Regions from separate parts of the Halanaerobium saccharolyticum subsp. saccharolyticum DSM 6643 genome, predicted to be linked through region 3. Evidence: riboswitches for the same ligand, from Rfam matches in the RefSeq annotation. Region 3 holds a riboswitch; each other region holds the start of a gene.
What was found. A riboswitch is a leader RNA that binds a small molecule or an ion and turns the genes downstream of it on or off. The one in region 3 is predicted to bind S-adenosylmethionine.
Positions count from the first base shown of each region.

Region 1: linked by a shared signal. The riboswitch ahead of HSACCH_RS02785 (O-acetylhomoserine aminocarboxypropyltransferase/cysteine synthase family protein) and the one ahead of HSACCH_RS03975 (hypothetical protein) in region 3 are both predicted to bind S-adenosylmethionine.
Region 2: linked by a shared signal. The riboswitch ahead of HSACCH_RS09655 (methionine ABC transporter ATP-binding protein) and the one ahead of HSACCH_RS03975 (hypothetical protein) in region 3 are both predicted to bind S-adenosylmethionine.
Region 4: linked by a shared signal. The riboswitch ahead of metF (methylenetetrahydrofolate reductase [NAD(P)H]) and the one ahead of HSACCH_RS03975 (hypothetical protein) in region 3 are both predicted to bind S-adenosylmethionine.

Region 1 covers NZ_CAUI01000005.1:493,692-498,072, reverse strand. The annotation lists gene HSACCH_RS02795 (ABC transporter substrate-binding protein) at 1-32, opposite strand, end outside; gene metA (homoserine O-acetyltransferase MetA) at 443-1,360, opposite strand; gene HSACCH_RS02785 (O-acetylhomoserine aminocarboxypropyltransferase/cysteine synthase family protein) at 1,458-2,735, opposite strand; SAM riboswitch class I at 2,907-3,010, opposite strand; gene HSACCH_RS02780 (RNA polymerase factor sigma-54) at 3,086-4,183, opposite strand.
Region 2 covers NZ_CAUI01000021.1:258,824-263,204, reverse strand. The annotation lists gene HSACCH_RS09660 (methionine ABC transporter permease) at 1-317, opposite strand, end outside; gene HSACCH_RS09655 (methionine ABC transporter ATP-binding protein) at 310-1,332, opposite strand; SAM riboswitch class I at 1,421-1,529, opposite strand; gene HSACCH_RS09650 (ATP-dependent helicase) at 1,652-3,685, opposite strand; gene HSACCH_RS09645 (ABC transporter substrate-binding protein) at 3,905-4,381, opposite strand, start outside.
Region 3 covers NZ_CAUI01000005.1:773,964-778,344, forward strand. The annotation lists gene HSACCH_RS03955 (hypothetical protein) at 1-429, opposite strand, end outside; gene HSACCH_RS03960 (DUF6438 domain-containing protein) at 568-960, shown strand; gene HSACCH_RS03965 (HIT family protein) at 1,102-1,479, shown strand; gene HSACCH_RS03970 (helix-turn-helix domain-containing protein) at 1,605-1,928, shown strand; SAM riboswitch class I at 1,988-2,087, shown strand; gene HSACCH_RS03975 (hypothetical protein) at 2,169-2,477, shown strand; gene HSACCH_RS03980 (hypothetical protein) at 2,534-2,899, shown strand; gene HSACCH_RS03985 (Rpn family recombination-promoting nuclease/putative transposase) at 3,010-3,642, shown strand; gene HSACCH_RS03990 (DUF4351 domain-containing protein) at 3,738-3,974, shown strand; gene HSACCH_RS03995 (hypothetical protein) at 4,235-4,381, shown strand, end outside.
Region 4 covers NZ_CAUI01000005.1:403,639-408,019, reverse strand. The annotation lists gene HSACCH_RS02390 (homocysteine S-methyltransferase family protein) at 1-1,044, opposite strand, end outside; gene HSACCH_RS02385 (Vitamin B12 dependent methionine synthase activation subunit) at 1,028-1,741, opposite strand; gene metF (methylenetetrahydrofolate reductase [NAD(P)H]) at 1,713-2,609, opposite strand; SAM riboswitch class I at 2,685-2,786, opposite strand; gene HSACCH_RS02375 (cation diffusion facilitator family transporter) at 2,847-3,734, opposite strand; tRNA gene HSACCH_RS02370 (tRNA-Arg) at 3,919-3,993, shown strand; gene HSACCH_RS02365 (UPF0175 family protein) at 4,010-4,264, opposite strand.

The DNA.
Region 1 (4,381 bases), 280 kb from region 3:
AAAACTAAAACTTTTTTACCAACATTAATCATTAATAAACACCCCTTTAAATTATTTTGTCTTAAAATTTTCACTCTTCTTTTTTCTTAAGGGTTTATAAATTTATAAAAAGTAAAAGTGAAAAACATTAGTATTGAATAAATCTTAATTAAATTAAAGTTAATAATTAATAATTAAAGACTCAAAAAATCAATACTAAAGTTTACTAAAACGATTTCTTAAATTAATTATAGCGCAAATTTACAGACAATTCAAGCTGTTTTTTATGTTTTTTGATTAAATTTGTAAAATATTTAATTTTTTCTGTTAAATAATTGTGGCATTTTTCTTAAAAATCTTTTTTATTCTTAATAGGAATTTATAAATTGATCATTTTAACTTATAAAACCCCTCAAAACAAAATTTTGAGGGGTAAATAAGTTATCTTTTTAATTTTTAATTTTTACTTCAGTTTATTTAAATCAAAAGGAGTTTCTTGATAAACATAATAATTTAACCAGTTAAAAAATAAAAGATTGGCATGACTATGCCAGCGCATTAATATCTCATTATTCGGATTATCATTTCTAAAATAATTTTTAGGTACTTTAATATTCAAACCTTTTTCTTTATCTCTTAAATACTCATTTCTCAAACTTTCTCGATCATATTCTGAGTGACCTGTTGCAAATATCTGTCTGCCATTTCTGCTCTCTAGCAAATATATTCCTGCTTCTTCAGATTCTGATAAAATATTAATTTCATCAACTTTTTCTACATCTTCTTTTCTTATTTCAGTATGACGAGAATGAGGAACATAAAATATATCATCAAATCCTCTCATTAATTTAATATGTTTTTCTTTTTTATAATGTTTAAAAACTCCAAACATTTTATTATTTAAAGGATACTTTTCAATACCATAATGATGGTATAATGCTGCCTGACTACCCCAACAAATATGAAAAGTTGAAAAAACATGATGCAGGCTCCAATCCATCACCTGTTTGAGTTCTTCCCAATAATCAACTTCTTCGAATTCTAAAGTTTCAATTGGAGCACCTGTAATTATCATCCCATCATATTTGTTGTCTTTAATATCTTCGAATGTATTATAAAATTTAATCAAATGTTCTGCAGACGTATTTTTTGACTTATGGCTAGCAGGATGAATCAAATCAACATCTACCTGCAGTGGGGTATTAGAAATTAAGCGTAAAATTTGTGTTTCTGTTTGAATTTTGGTAGGCATTAAATTTAAAATTAATATTTTTAAAGATCTTATATCTTGATGAGTCGCTCTAGATTCTTTCATGACAAATATATTTTCATTTTCCAATGTTTCGACTGCTGGTAAATCATTTTGTATTTTAATAGGCATTTTCTACCACTCCTAATATTACTTTAAATATTTTTTAAGAGAAAACCCCTAAAACTATGAGGCTTTCCCTTCTAAATATCATTATTAGTTATATTCATTATTTATTAGCCGCTGTTAATGCTTGATCTAAGTCATTTTTAATATCTTCAAAGGCTTCTATTCCAATTGAGAGCCTTATTAATTCAGGTGAAATTCCAGTTTTCTTTAAATCTTCTTCATTTAACTGCTGATGAGTAGTACTTGCTGGATGAATAGCTAAAGATTTAGTATCCCCAACATTAGCAAGATGCAGGAATAATTCTAACTGATTAATAAACTTCTCAGCTGCAGCTTTCCCTCCCTTGATCCCAAAAGCTATCATTCCCCCACTGCCATTATTAAGGTACTTTTTAGCATTTTGAGCTGATTTATGATTTGATAAACCTGGATAACTAACCCATTCTACTCGATCATCGGCTTCTAAAAATTCTGCTGCAGCCTGTGCATTTTGCGAATGCTGTTTCATTCTTAAAGCTAGGGTTTCTAAACCATTAATAGTTAAAAATGAATTAAAAGGACTAGGAGAGCTGCCTAAATCTCTTAAAAGCTGAACTCTGGCCTTAGTTATAAAGGCTGCTTTTCCAAATTCTTCTTTAAATTTAACTCCATGATAACTTGGATCTGGCTCTATAAGTTCGGGAAATCTACCTGTAGCCCAATCAAAATTACCACTATCTACTATTATCCCTCCAATAGAATTGCCATGTCCAGATATATACTTCGTCGTTGAATGAACTACTATATCCGCACCATATTCAAAAGGTTTACAAAGATATGGAGAAGCAAATGTATTATCAACTATTAATGGTATTCCTGCTTGATGAGCAATTTTAGCCAATTTCTCAAAATCAGGTACAACTAAAGATGGGTTACCAATTGTTTCAATATACAATGCTTTTGTTTTTTCATTAATTGCATTTTTAAAACTGTCTGGATCCTCAGAATCTACAAAACTTACGTCGATACCCATATTTTTAAATCTATGTTTAAATAGATTATGGGTTCCCCCATAAATAGAACTACCGCTTACAATGTGGTCTCCATTTTTACAAATTGTTAAAAGTGCTATAACTTCTGCAGCCTGACCTGAAGAAACTGCCAGTGCTCCTACTCCTCCTTCTAAGGCTGAAATCCTTTTTTCTAAAACAGTATTGCTTGGGTTTTGAATTCTACTATAGATATCGCCTTCTTCTTTTAAAGCAAATAAATCTGCTGCATGTTTAGTGCTCTCAAATAAATAAGATGTTGTTTGGTAAATAGGAACTGCTGCCGCTTTTCTGTTTTTATTCGCATCATAACCTGCATGTAATGCTAAACTCTCAAATTTTAATGTCATTAAATTTCCTCCTCAAATTTTCGCTACTCAAATTTAAATTTTAAAATAATATTTCTGCTCTGCTTCTCTTCTTCGTATTGTCAAAAAATCTTTTAAATATAAAATAAAAATTAATAACAAATAAAAAAATCCCACTTCCTAAGTAAATATAGGAGTGGGTAATATATTTGCTCCTTATCTATCAGGAATCTTCCTGCTGGAATTAGCACCGGACAGATTTAACTGCTGGTTGCTGGGCTTCAAAGGGCCAGTCCCTCCACCGCTCTGGATAAGTTTTATTATTTTTTTATAACTCTAACATAAATTTATAATCTTGTCAAGAAAGAAATATAAATTAAATCTTCCCGTTTTTATTTCTTTTTTCGCTGCCGTGAACTTTTAATACCTAAAGATTTTCTGTATTTAGCAACTGTTCTTCGCGAAATATCTAAGCCATATTTGTCAACAAATAATTGTGCAAGTTTACTATCGCTAAGCGGATGAGATTTGTCTTCAGCTTCAATTTCTTCACTCAACATTGCTTTAATACTTACAGAAGAAACTCCATCAATTCCACTATTAAAGAAGAATTTCAAACTAAAAACTCCATGAGGAGTCTGTATATATTTAGCAGTTGTTGCCCGACTAACTGTTGATTCATGCATTTCAATTTCCTCAGCAACTTCTTCCATTGTTAATATTTTTAAATCTTTTAAACCATTTTCAAAAAAATCAATTTGTTTTTTTAAAATAGCTTTAGCAATTTTTCTGATAGTATTCTTTCGCTGTTCAATGCTTTTAATTAGCCAGATAGCAGATTGATATTTTTCTTTTAAATAATCACTAATTTTATCGTCATCCTGGTTTTTGAGTAAATTATAATAATATGAACTTATAGTAACAGTAGGATAAGCAGTATTTTTTTCTTCTATATAAAATTCTCCATCTTCTTTTTTAACTATTAAATCAGGATCAATATATTCTGCTTTACAGGATGCAAAACTACTATCATAATTAATATCTAATTTTTTTATTTTTTGATATACAGCTTCTATTTCGGATTGATTAAAACCCTGTTGACTAAAAATATCAGTAATTGTTTCTATATCTGTAGTTAATTCTCCACTTTCATTTAAACTACCTACAATAAATTTTCCTAGTTCAATTTCTTCATTGCTCAACACTTCAAAAAGTTGATTTTCTAAGTGTTCACAAAAGTCAGGCTGATAAGCAACAAAGTTCTCATATTCTATATCGTTTTTTCTAACAGAATTAAAAGTTGATTCTCTATAATTCATATCCCTTTGTGACTCCAGCATGTCGAGTAAAGGATTTTCTTTCATTTCTTCTTCTATATAATCTTTTAATTCCAGACTGCTATATTGAAGAATTTCTATAGACATCTGCAGTTGAGTAGTCATTACCAACTCTTGCTTTTGCTCGATATTTAAATTAAGATCTAACTTCATAAAATACTCTCCTTTAATCGCCTAGATAAAAGGCTTTATATATTATATATTAAATAATTATTGGCTAAAACCTTTTTTTATAATAAAATTAATAGTAAAATTATTTTGAAAAATACTAAAAAAATATTTTTTTGAATTATTGTGATTTTTGGTTTTTTGTAATAAAGAACTATGATAAAATTAATTTAGGATTATTAA
Region 2 (4,381 bases), on a different contig from region 3:
GCTGCCAACGAAAGTGGAACTACTGCCGCATTAGTTCCAATAGAAGTCCCGACAATTATTCGGGTTAAAGGAATTACAGCAACCATTAGAATAATAAATGGAATTGAGCGACCAATATTAATAACACTATCTAAAATAAAATTGAAAGGCTTATTCGGCAGTATATGTCCTGGCCTGGTAATAGTGGTTAAAACTCCCAATGGGATTCCACCAACTATAGCAAAAAATAAAGACATCCCAACCATATATAATGTTTCCAAAAGACCACTAATCATTAAATCATTATACCTAGCTAAATCCGTAATAAAATCAAACATCTTCTAACACCTCAACTCTTAAATCCTTACTTCTTAAATAAGCAATACTCTCTTCTACATTTGTTAACTGTCCCTCTAAATCTAAAACTAAAGTTCCAAATGGTACGCCCTGGATCTCATCGATATTACCATATAATATGTTGGCATCTACAGAATAATGTTTTACAAGATCCGAAATGTGAGGATCATGAGTTGTTTCTCCAACAAAAGAAATCCTAACCAATTCTCCAGGTCTTTTCTTTTTTATATGTTTAATAATTCTTTCTGGCAAATCAAAATCAATTACAGAACTAATAAACTTTTTTGTCAGAGGCTGCTGGGGGCTGGAGAAAATATCAATTATTTTTCCCTCTTCGATAATCTTTCCAGCTTCTAAAACAGCAACTCGATCACAAATATCTTTGATCACACCCATTTCATGAGTAATTAAAATAATTGTTAAATTCATCTCATCCCTGATTTTAGCTAAAAGTTCTAGTACAGCTTTTGTACTTTCTGGATCTAATGAAGAAGTTGCCTCATCTGACAATAATAAATCAGGGTTATTAGCCAGCGCTCTTGCAATACCTACTCGCTGCTTCTGCCCTCCAGACAACTGAGCTGGATAGTGATCTGTTCTGTCTGATAAGCCTACAAGTTCAATTAATTCTTTTGCTTTTTCTTGCCTTTTCTTTTTACCCACACCTGCAATCTCTAACGGAAAGGCCACATTACCCAAAACTGTCCGAGATGATAAAAGATTAAAATGCTGAAAAATCATCCCAATTTTTTGCCTGGCTGCTCTTAAATTTTGTGAACTTAATTCAGTTAAATCTGTACCATTAATGTTAATAGTACCAGCAGTAGGCTTTTCTAAAAGATTAAGCATTCTAATTAAAGTGCTTTTGCCTGCTCCACTTGGTCCTATCATTCCAAATATTTCACCATCAGCAACTTCTAAATTTAAACCATTAATTGCTTCTACTTTGCCTTGAGCTGCATGATAATGTTTAGTTAAATTATCAATTTTTATCAATACTAATCACCCTCTAAAAATAATAAACTGCTCCAAATATCAAGAGCAGTTAGAAATGAAAAAAATCCTCGTGAGAGGATTTAATTGCCTCTCATCTATCATTCCTTTCCGGAATGCTGGAATTAGCACCTTACTAAAGATTTTAAGTAGGTTGCCGGGTATCACAGGGCCAGTCCCTCCACCGCTCTTGATGATTTTTATTTTCTTTTTAAGTTATTTAGTAGTTTATCACTCAATTTTAAATCTGTCAAGGATTATTTTTTCGGCACCGGGCACTTGGAAATTATTTCTAAGTACCCGGTACCCTAGATTGGTTACCCTAAATCACTTCTACATTTTTGCGCATTTGTATCCCAGAACCACCTTTTTTACTTTCAACACCTGTAAAATCCAATCTTGTTTCAGGAAGTTCATATAAAAATCTGGAAGGAATAATCTGCTTATATTGTCCTTGTTCATTTGAAAGTTTCTGCTTAGAAAAAGAAATGAAGAGCAATTTTTCTGCTCTTGTCATTGCCACGTAAAATAATCTTCTTTCTTCCTCAACAGCATAAGGATTTAAACCAGCTGCCTTCTCTTCTAAACTTTTCAAATGTGGAAAAACTTCTTCTTCAGCCCCAATAATAAAAACTACCGGAAATTCTAATCCTTTAGCTGAATGAGCTGTCATAACTTTTACTTTTTCTTGATTATCTTCTGTAATATCTTTATCAGCAATTAATTTATTAATTAATAAGTAATCATAAAGACCGCGGCCTGGATTGTTTTTTTGAAAATCAGCCATATCTTCCAAAAACATATTCATATATTTTTTTCTCCCCTCTGGATCATCCAGCTCAGCCAGTACATTCTGATCAAAATCAACCCGCTCATAAAGTTCTATTGCCTTTTTATGCATTGGCATTTTTTCTTCACGCAGATCAAAAATACTATCGATTACCCGCCGCTGAAATTCAATAATATTTGCAGCCTTGTTGTTACCAATCCCCTTAACAACGGTTGGGCTTTCAAAAACATCAGTAATCTTCATTTTGTTTTCACGGGCATATTTATTGATTTCACTTAATAAAATTTCGCCTACACCATGAACTTCAATTCTAAAAAGACGTTTTAAAGCTAATCTATCATTCGGATTGACTAATAATTTTAAGTAATTAACAAAATAGCGTATTTCTTGGCGATCAAAAAAACTAACTCCTCCCACAAGTTGATGTGGAATTCTAAACTTAGGTAACTGATTTTGAAGCTGCATTGACTGAAAATGACTGCGGCATAATATAGCAATATCACTCAGCTTATAATGATAAAAATCAACTAAATGATTAATCCTTTTACATATATATTTAGCTTCAACTAATGGACTTTCTGCACGAGCAACAAAAATTGGGGCTCCATCATCTGCTTCAGTCCAGGCCTCTTTAACCTTGTTTTGACTGTTATTATTAATCAGCTGATTGGAAGCTGAAATAATATTATTTGAACTTCTATAATTTCTTTCAAGTTTAATCACTTCAGCCTCAGGATAATCATGTTCAAAATCTAAAATATTACTAATGTCTGCTCCGCGAAAACCATAAATACCCTGCCAGTCATCACCTACCACAAAAATATTTTTTTGAGGCTCTGCCAGCAGAGAAATTAAATGATATTGCGAATGGTTCACGTCCTGATATTCATCTACCTGAATATATTGAAATTGATCTTGATATTTATTTAATATATCCTGATCAGATTCCAAAAGTTCAATCGTTTTTTTAATCAAATCATTGAAATCAAAGCAATTATTATTTGCTAAAACCCTTTCATACTCCTGATAGATTCTGCTTACAATTTGATAAAAATGTTCGGACCCTTGATTGTTAAGCTGAGCATATTTCTCTGTCAGCTCAGCTGGCAGAACCAATTCCATTTTTGCCTTCGAAATTATATTGAAAACTATTTTGGGATCATATTCTGTCTCCTCTAGGCCAAATTCAAAGATGATATCTTCGATTATAGCATTAGAATCAGTCGTATCATATATCAAACATCCTTCAGAACGATTTACCTTTTTTAAGTTATTTCTAAGTATTTTTAAACAAATACTGTGAAAAGTACCGAGATTCATCTCATCTATAATTTCGGAACCAACTAATTTACTAATTTTTGCCTTCATATCATCAGCTGCTCTGTTGGTAAAGGTTACTGTTAAAATATTTTTAGGGCTAACACCATTAGCAATTAAATTTGCTGTTCTATAAGTTAAAGTTCGTGTTTTTCCACTACCTGCACCTGCAAGTACTAAAACTGCTCCTTTTAAAGTCTGAGCCGCAATTTTTTGTTTTTTATTCAAATCATCTAATAAATTGCTCATTATAATCTCCTTCATTTGTCATAATTTTGTAATTAAAAGCAAAGAAAGCTGCCAGCTAATTAAATTTTCTAATCAGCAGACAGCTAACATGTATAATGCAGCGATTTATAATTATATATAATTTTTGCTGTAAATACAAGCGCTAAACTCATTTTAATATATCTAAAAACATAGATAATTCTATAGATATTATTGTTTAATCTAAAGCTTTGACTTTAATTATTCCACAATTAAACTTTTAATATCAATAGATTGAGAAAGCATTCCATTATTCAGTAAAAAGTTCTGTGTTTTCTTTAATTCATTGATATCTGACTCAGTAATTTCAGGGTTAAAATCATACCAAGCATACATTTTCTCAACATCTTTTTCAGAAATTCCAGTTTCTTCTGCAACCATTGCAAATGTTTCTTCTGGGTTTTCTTCCATAAATTTTAAACTTTCTTGATGAACTTTAAGATAACGTTCAACAACTGCTGGGTGTTTGTCTAAAAACTCCCCACTAACTGCAATTACAATAGTCGCGTCTAAAAGCCCTTCGCCACTTTCAATGATATGGGCACCATTCTCCAAAGCTTGAGGCACAGCAGGGCCAGCAACTAAAGCAGCATCTGCACTATCAGTTAAAAGAGCTGAGATACCCCTAGCAATTCCTAAGTTGACAAATTCTAGATCAGCTAAAGAAAGATCATTTTT
Region 3 (4,381 bases):
TGGTTCAAAAAAGGTATCGGGGTTATCATTATCATCTCTAACAATAATTATGTTCTCGTCTGCTTCAAGTTTTAAGATGGAATTGATATAATCAGGATCATAGTCAGCATAGTCGTTTTCTAAAGCGGGACCAATCAAAGCAAGATCTGGTTTGAAATCCTGATATCTATCTATTACCGGAATAACCATGCTGAAATAAATATCTTCACCCTGCTCGGCCTTAAAGCTATAATAATCTACATCTCCAGCCTGCTCTAATTGATTGTAGGCAGCCCAGGAAATTTGATGATCTTCAACAAATATGGGCTCTTTTTTAGATGCAGCACCAGAAGTATCCAAAGGTACATGAGCCTGTGCATCTGACTTAAAGCTTAAAATTAAAGTTAGGATAATTAGTATTGTTGAAAATAAATCTACTATAATTTTCATTTTTATTTTCCCCCTTTGTCTTCAATCTCTATATATAATTATACTGCTTCTGAAATTAATATACAACATTGAATCATTTTTAAATAAAAAAATAATAAATTTGTTTTTAAAAAATAATTTTAATAAGGGGATGGCAAAATGTTCAAAAAAATTTCTTTAGAAAGAACAGCTTGTTATGGTCACTGTCCAATATATAAATTAGATATTTTTGCTGATGGCAAAGTCAATTATTTTGGGGAATTATTTGTTCGAATTGAGGGATTTAAAAGCTGGCAGTTAAGTGCTGAATCAATTGAAAAACTAAATGAAGTTATATATAAATATGATTATTTTAATATAAAAGAGCAGATGGTTACGATGATGTCAAGTGATTCGCCGAGCTGTATTACGGAAATTAAAATGGATGACGGAAGAGAAAGAAAAATAAAGAATGACTATGGCTGCAATCAATGGCCGCTAAAGCTTAAGGCTTTTGAAAATAGGATTGATAAGATTGTAAATTCAGAGCAGTATGTTAATGAGGATGAATAATTGAACAGTTAGAAAAAGAATATCAGTAATGGCTTTTATCTGGGTAACTAGGTTTTTGATATAAGATTTATTATTAAAAAAGTCTACTAAAGTTTATACAGAAGAATGTAAAAGCTTAGATTAATAGAAAGAAGGTCAAATATAATGAGCTGTGTATTTTGTGATTATCCAAAAGAAGATTATATTATTGAAAATGAGCTGGCCTTTGTTATTTACGATAAATTTCCAGTTAATGAAGGCCACATGCTGGTGATACCAAAGCGGCATTTTGCCAGTTATTTTAAAGCCACTCAAGCAGAAATAATAGCCATCTTTGAACTGACAAAAGAGTGTAAAAAAATCTTAGAGGCAGAATATAATCCGGACGGCTATAATATTGGTTTTAATGTTAACTATTCCGGCGGTCAGACTGTAATGCATCTGCATCAGCATCTTATTCCCCGCTATGAGGGAGATGTTGATAATCCGAGAGGTGGAATCAGGAGGCTGAAGAAGCAGCTGGTTTATTATGATGGGTGATAATAAAATTAGCTATACTTTCTAATTAAATATATAATGATTCCAATATGGTTATTCTTTATTAATTATAACATCGATGTTATAATTAATTTAAGAGTGTGAAAGTCGATTAGGGGGTTAATATAATGAAAAACTGGGATGAATTTGATCAAATAGTAAAGTCATCTATGTCAGAAGAAGAGTATGAACGTCATATTTTAATAGCTAAAATTTCAGCTGATTTAATAAGATTAAGACTTGATGAAAACATGACTCAAACAGATTTGGCTGAAAAATCAGGATTAAAGCAGTCAGCGATTGCCAGGCTGGAGTCAGAAGAAGTGCTCCCTAAATTAAGTACATTACTTAAATTAGCTAAAGCTTTAGATGCTAATATCAATTTAAATCCTAATCAAGAAAGTATAATAAAAATTAAATCTAATAAAATGATTGATAATAAAGCTGGTTAAAAATATTTTGATATTTATCATTTTCCATGTTACTATATGATCACAATTTAATAATTCTACTCTTATTAAGAGTGGTGGAGGGATCGGACCCGTTGAAACCCAGCAACCCCCGTCAGGGAAGGTGCTAATTTCCGCAGCAGTTGTGCTGAAAGATAAGAAAGAAGCTGATGAATATCTATGGGCTCTTCTCTTATTGAGAAGGGCTTTTATTATTTTAAAACTAAAGTTAGGAGGAATATAATGGCTTATACGTATACTACTGGTCTAACAATTTTTAATAAGAAACCTGGTACAACAAAAGAAATGTCCTGTAATGTTTGTGATAGCAAATGTGAGGTAAAAAGAAATGTTTTGGACTATAAAGATTTTGGCTCAGCCATGGCCAAAAAGAAAACAAGATTTGATCGTTTTAAATGTCCTCATGCAGAAAAAGAGTGGCACCAAAATCTTGAAAAATTGGTTGAACAGAAAAGAGAAAATCACAGCACAAAAATTGATCAAATGCTGCAGGAAGAAATTGAAGCAATTAAGGCTAAGCATCTAGCATAACTTTCAGCCGGGTCCAGCTCTCTAATATTAAAAAAATAATATTGGGAGATGATTAAATGCTTTTAAAACTCAGGAATGATATTGATAAATTGGAAAAGGAATATAAGAAACTGGAGCTATTTGAATTGGAATTAAAATTAATAGAGTTTGAAATGACATTGGTTAAATTATTAAATGGAAAGAAATTTTTAGTTAAGATCCCTGTTGAGGCATTAAAACATGATATGAAAAGTATTAAAGATGAGCTTTATAATTTAAAGGCTGAAGAACTTGATAATTTAATAGAAAAGATTGACATTAAGATTAACAATATTGTTGATGGACAGATTACAGCTGAAATCGGTGGAGCAGCTATCTATTTAAGAAATATGAGAAATGCAACCAAAAAAGAAAAGATGAATAAGAGAATATATTTGCTATAATTTACAATTAATGGTATAATATTTATGTTATCATTGAACTTAAGCTTTAAGTTATGGTAAAATATATTTAGAAGGGAAAATTGCCGTGCCTGAAAAATCAAATACACCTCATGGTGATTTTTTTTAAGCAAACTTTTGGCAGATTAGATATTACAAGAAATTTTCTGCAGAGTTATCTGCCGCAAAATTTGAGAGAATTTGTTGATTTCAGTGAACTTGATCACAGACCAATTTCTTATGTTGGAAAAAGCAGTTATTATTCTGATTTATTGTTTAAATCAAAAATAGAGAATAAAAAATACGGAGTTTATCTACTTTTTGAACACAAAAGTTATAATGACAAATGGTCAGTAATGCAGATTTTTAATTATTTGGCTAGAATATGGATGCGGGAAAAACGAACAAAGGGAATAAAAAATTTATCTTTTATTATTCCAATCTTATTTTACCACGGAGAAAACGGTGGTCTAGTTATAAAAAGTTTTTCAGAATATTTTGATCAAAATATGATTGAGAATTATGATCTAAATAAATATCTCCCAGATTTTGAAACAGTATTTTATGATTTTTCTAATGATTCTAATTTAAAATTATTAGGAGATAGAAGAGTACGGTTGACTTTAAAATTCTTTAAGATTTCAAAGATAAAAGATATTACAGTTGTTTATCAGGAAATAATTTCTTTTTTGCCGGTCATATTTTTACTGGCTCAATTGGTGTTGATAGGGATATTTTTCAATTAGGTATAAATTATATTGCTGATAGTAGAGAGAAATTTGATTATTATCTATTGGGAGAAAAATTAAAATTAAAAGGTATGAAAAAGGAGGGGGATATTGTGGTATCAGCAGCTGATAAGTTAAGACTGGAAGGTTTAAGAATTGGAGAAGAAAAGGGATTAGAAAAAGGTGAACGAGAATTATTCAAGAAATTAATTCGTGGAAATTTTCCCCAAACAAATGAAGAAATAATTCACTTAATAGATAAAGTTGATATAAAAAAAATAGAAGAATTAAGTGAAAGAATTTCTAGGATTAAAAATATTCAGGAGTTAGAATCTTATTTGAAACAATAAAAAAAGAATTTATTTATATTAACCCTTCTCATTTTGAGGAGGGTTTTTGCTTTATACATCCGTTCGCGACATAATGGTGTCAGTTACTGGTGATAGACTAAAGAAAAGCACCTCAAAAGCAGGATATCGCCAATATTTAACGAATATTTAATATTAGGAAATAAAAGTATTTGAAGTAAATATTAGCGACTTTTTTCGACTGAAATCGACAGAAAATTTAGATTAATTAACCAATTCATAAAAGATTAAGGGTGATAAAAATGTATGTAGATACAGCATATTCCGAAAAGTATACAAAAAGAGTTTTAAAAAAGTTATTAAAAAAATATGTATTGGAATGGCTGGGTTCAACTGAATTCAGATCAACTTTTAATTTAAAAGAATCTGTAGACTACTGCGGCCAGCAT
Region 4 (4,381 bases), 370 kb from region 3:
CTCTTCTACTGCAACTTTAAGAATATAATCTAAATCACCATTTCTCAAAGCTTCTTTAAAAACCGCTTTGCCCGTTGGATTAATTCTTTCTCCAACTACATTGACCCCTTCTAAATTAACAGTCTGAGAAGGCGAACAGACAAGACTTTCTTTTATAATTTCTCGCTCTTTTACTTTTTTATTTTTTAACTTCTCAGCAATTAAAGAAATAAATTCTTCGTTAGTACCACAACAGCCACCGACAACTGCTAGTCCTTTCTGATAAAGTCTGTTTAAAGGTTTAAAATATTCTTCAGGAGATATTTTAAATACTGTTCCTCCATCTTTAACTACCGGCAGCCCTGCATTTGCCTGCAGAATAACTGGAGTTTCTGAATATTTGAGCACTTCTTCAACCAGAGGCTCCAGCTTTTCAGGCCCAAGAGAACAGTTAAGACCAATCCCATCTACTCCAAGACCCTCCAACACAGAAATCATGGAACGAATACTGGTCCCAGTAAATGTTCTACCATTTTCTTCAAAAGTTAAAGTACAAAAAATTGGTAAATTAGAATTTTCCTTAGCCGCCAATACTGCAGCCCTTGCCTCATATAGATCTGCTATTGTCTCAATGTGGATTAGGTCAGCTCCAGACTCAACTCCAATCAGTACCTGCTGTTGATAAAGATTATAGGCTTCGTCAAATTCTAGACTGCCCATTGGTTCTAAAAGCTCACCAATTGGACCCATATCCAGAGCTACTGAGGCATCAATTCCTGATTCGATTATTGCCTGGCGTGCATTTTGAACTGCTGCAGAAATAACTTCTTCTACAGAATATTCTAGTTCATTCATTTTTAGGGCATTAGCACCAAAAGTATTGGTAGTCAAAATCTCAGCTCCTGCCTTTAAATAACTTTTATGTATATCTATAATATCCTCACTATTTTCGATATTTAATCTTTCCGGAATATCCCCTGCCTTTAAACCACGCTGCTGCAAAACTGTTCCCATGGCTCCATCAAAAATTATCATTTTTTTTCCTAATTTAGTTTTTAGCTCCACAATAAATCCCCTTTCTTCTCAGTTCGCATTCTTGATCTAAAAGACAGTTTTTGCAGTGTCTTTGTTCAACTTCTATTGTTTTAGCAATAACCCCAATAATTGCTGTTACTGATTTAGTTGGTAATAATATATTATATTTGGAAGCTGTTAAACCTATTTTTCTTGGTGCATTCAAAATTCTTAAGATCTCTTTTTGAATATCAATTCCTAAATCCCCATAACCTGGGCTATAGCGAAAACTTATATCTTCATTTCCTGCTTTCAGAACTTCTTTTTTTATTTGAGCTTCTATATAATCACAAGCTCCCTCGATAGCTGCTGTTGCACAGGCATCAAGGATCATCGATTTAGTCACTGATATTTTTTCATAATATGATATCTTCCTATCAACTTGAGCTCCTAATGTAGCTGCCATTATATAGATTTTCTCTGAATCTTTTAAGTGCTTTCTGATACTTTTACCTTTTAAAATAAGAGTTGTTCCTTCTACTTTAACACCTTGATCCGTAAATTCAATTGGAAATTTTTGATATAAATAACGAAGATTAATTAAATCTTTAACTTCAGTTATTGTTTTATCAATTAAAACATTAATCTTTTCATCATTTATTTTTTTTGAAACCTGCAGGTACCTCAAAACTTCTTTTTTATCAATTTTGAATTTCATATTATACAACTTTCTGAATTTCTTGACCATTAATATGATTAATTAAAGAACCTACTGCCTCTTTAATTCTGCGAGCTACATAGGGATTGTTCATTGTATAAAGATGTATTCCATCAACGTCACTAGAAATCAAATCAACTATCTGCTCAACTGCATAGGCTATTCCAGCATCTCTTAAAGCTTCTGGATTATCCTCATATTTATTCAATATTTTTTTGAATTTTGCTGGAAAATAAGCATCAGATAATTCTATAATTCTGGCAACCTGTTTTTTGTTAATTACAGGCATAATTCCTGCTTCTATCGGTACATCTATCCCCTTTTTTTGCGCTTTCCTGCGAAATTTATAAAAAAGTGAGTTATCAAAAAACATCTGTGATATCAAGTAGTCAACTCCACTATCAACCTTCTGTTTTAAATATTCTAAATCCTGATCAATACTTTCTGTTTCTAGATGACCTTCTGGATAACAGGCTGCTGCTACTCCAAAATCATTATTTTTTTTGATATGATCAACAAGCTCATAGGCATAATTGTATTCTCCAATTACTTCCCCAGCAACTGGTTTATCACCTCTTAAGGCCAATATGTTTTTTATATTTTTTTCTTCTAAGCGAGTCAATATTTTATTAATGCTTTTTTGATTTGAATTAATACATGTTAAATGAGCCAGTGCTTCTACATCATATTTTTCTTTAATAATTGAAGAAAGTTTACAGGTTCTATTTTTTCTAACTCCTCCACCAGCTCCATAAGTTATACTAATATAATCTGGATTAATATCTTTTAATTCTTCCAAAGTCTGATAAATATTTTCTATAGGAACATCAGACCTTGGAGGAAAAACCTCCAGTGAAAAAACAACTTCCTTTTTTTCGAAAATATTTTTAATTTTCATCTTTATCCTCCTCAAAACTACTAGCTACTTTATAAAAACAAAAATCCACTTCTAAGCAGAAGTGGGATTCACAACTGCTTATCTTTCAGGTTAAACCTGCTGGAGTTAGCACCGGGCAGTATAACTGCTGGTTGCTGGGTTTCTCAGGGCCAGTCCCTCCACCTCTCTTGATAAGCTATTATTCTATTTTTAATTACTTTACCATATTAAAAGATTTGTGTCAAGAATTTTAACTGCTTAAGCATCACAGTTTTTGTTCTCACATTCCTCGTTTTCGTATTCAATCTCTATAGTTACATGATCAATTTTTTCTACGGCTAATAAATTTTTAATTTGAGCTTTTAATTCTATTATTTTAGACTTTGAAATTTGATCTGGAATAATTACATGAGTGCTGAGAAAATTTCTTTCTCCATCTAAGGTCCAGATATGAGTATGGTGTGCTGCTAAAGCTTGAGTTTCTGCAACAATTTTTTGCTGCAGTTCTTCAATCTCAATTCCAGCTGGTACTCTCTGCAAAAAAACATTTAATACTTTTTTCAACTTAGAAATTACATTATATAAAATATAGATGTTAATTGCTAATGAAAGTAGCGGATCTAAAATTGGCAGGTCTTTATAAATCAAAATAATACTTACTATTAATACCGCAATCCAGCCTAGAACATCTTCTAAAAGATGCCAGCTGACAACATCTTTATTTAAAGAACTGCCTCCTCTTAGTTTAAAAACAGCTATTCCATTAACTATTATTCCTAAAATAGCAAGGTAAAGCATTCCTTCAGGGTGAACTGACTCAGGAGCAAAAATTCTGGGGATAACTTTTGTTAAAATAAATACAGATCCTAAAATTAAAACTATACTATTAATTAAAGCGCCTAAAAGTGAAAATCTCGCATAGCCATAACTAAAATCTTTATCTGCTCCCTTTTTTGAATAATTTTCTAAATACCAGGACATGGCTAGAGAAAGTGAATCTCCTAAATCATGTAGAGCATCAGATAAAATAGCCATACTGTTAGTTAAAAAACCACCAATAATTTCAATAATAGTAAATGATAAATTTAGGAAAAAAGCTAATTTTATATTAGAAACATTAGAATGATGATCATGATGCTCAGCCATTATTTTTCACAATTATTATCATAATTTATTCTCCTTTATAATTTATTTGGAGATAATTATATCATTAAAAACAATTAATTACTGTTAAATATTTTATTTATATAAATAATGCAAATTTATAATTTTAAAATTGCCAGAGATTATTGACATTAAAGTCGGCTTCTGTTAAAATTGTTTAGGTAATGCCCCCGTAGCTCAGTGGATAGAGCAAAGGCCTCCGAAGCCTTGAGCGTAGGTTCGACTCCTACCGGGGGCACCATTTATTTATATAAGGTTTAAGCATTTTCAAGATTAGAAGCTAATTCTTCTGACTCCATATTTATCATCTCTACACCATACCGGTGTAATTCGAAAAGAAATGAAACTCGATCCATACCTACCATTTCTGCAGCTATTCCAGAAGATATCCTTTTTAATTCAAATAGTTTGACCGCCATTGCCATTTTAGCTTCTCTTTCAAATTCTTCAGGACTTTCTTGAAGTAAATCAGGTAGAGTATCGGGATATTCAATTATTATTTTATTAAACATGTCAGTTATCTCCCTCATTTAATATATACTATTCCAACCAAAAATTTTTTAATACACAGTCTGGGTTACATCCAATTATTTTTATTTATTTGGGAGAGATCATCAATTGCACCCACA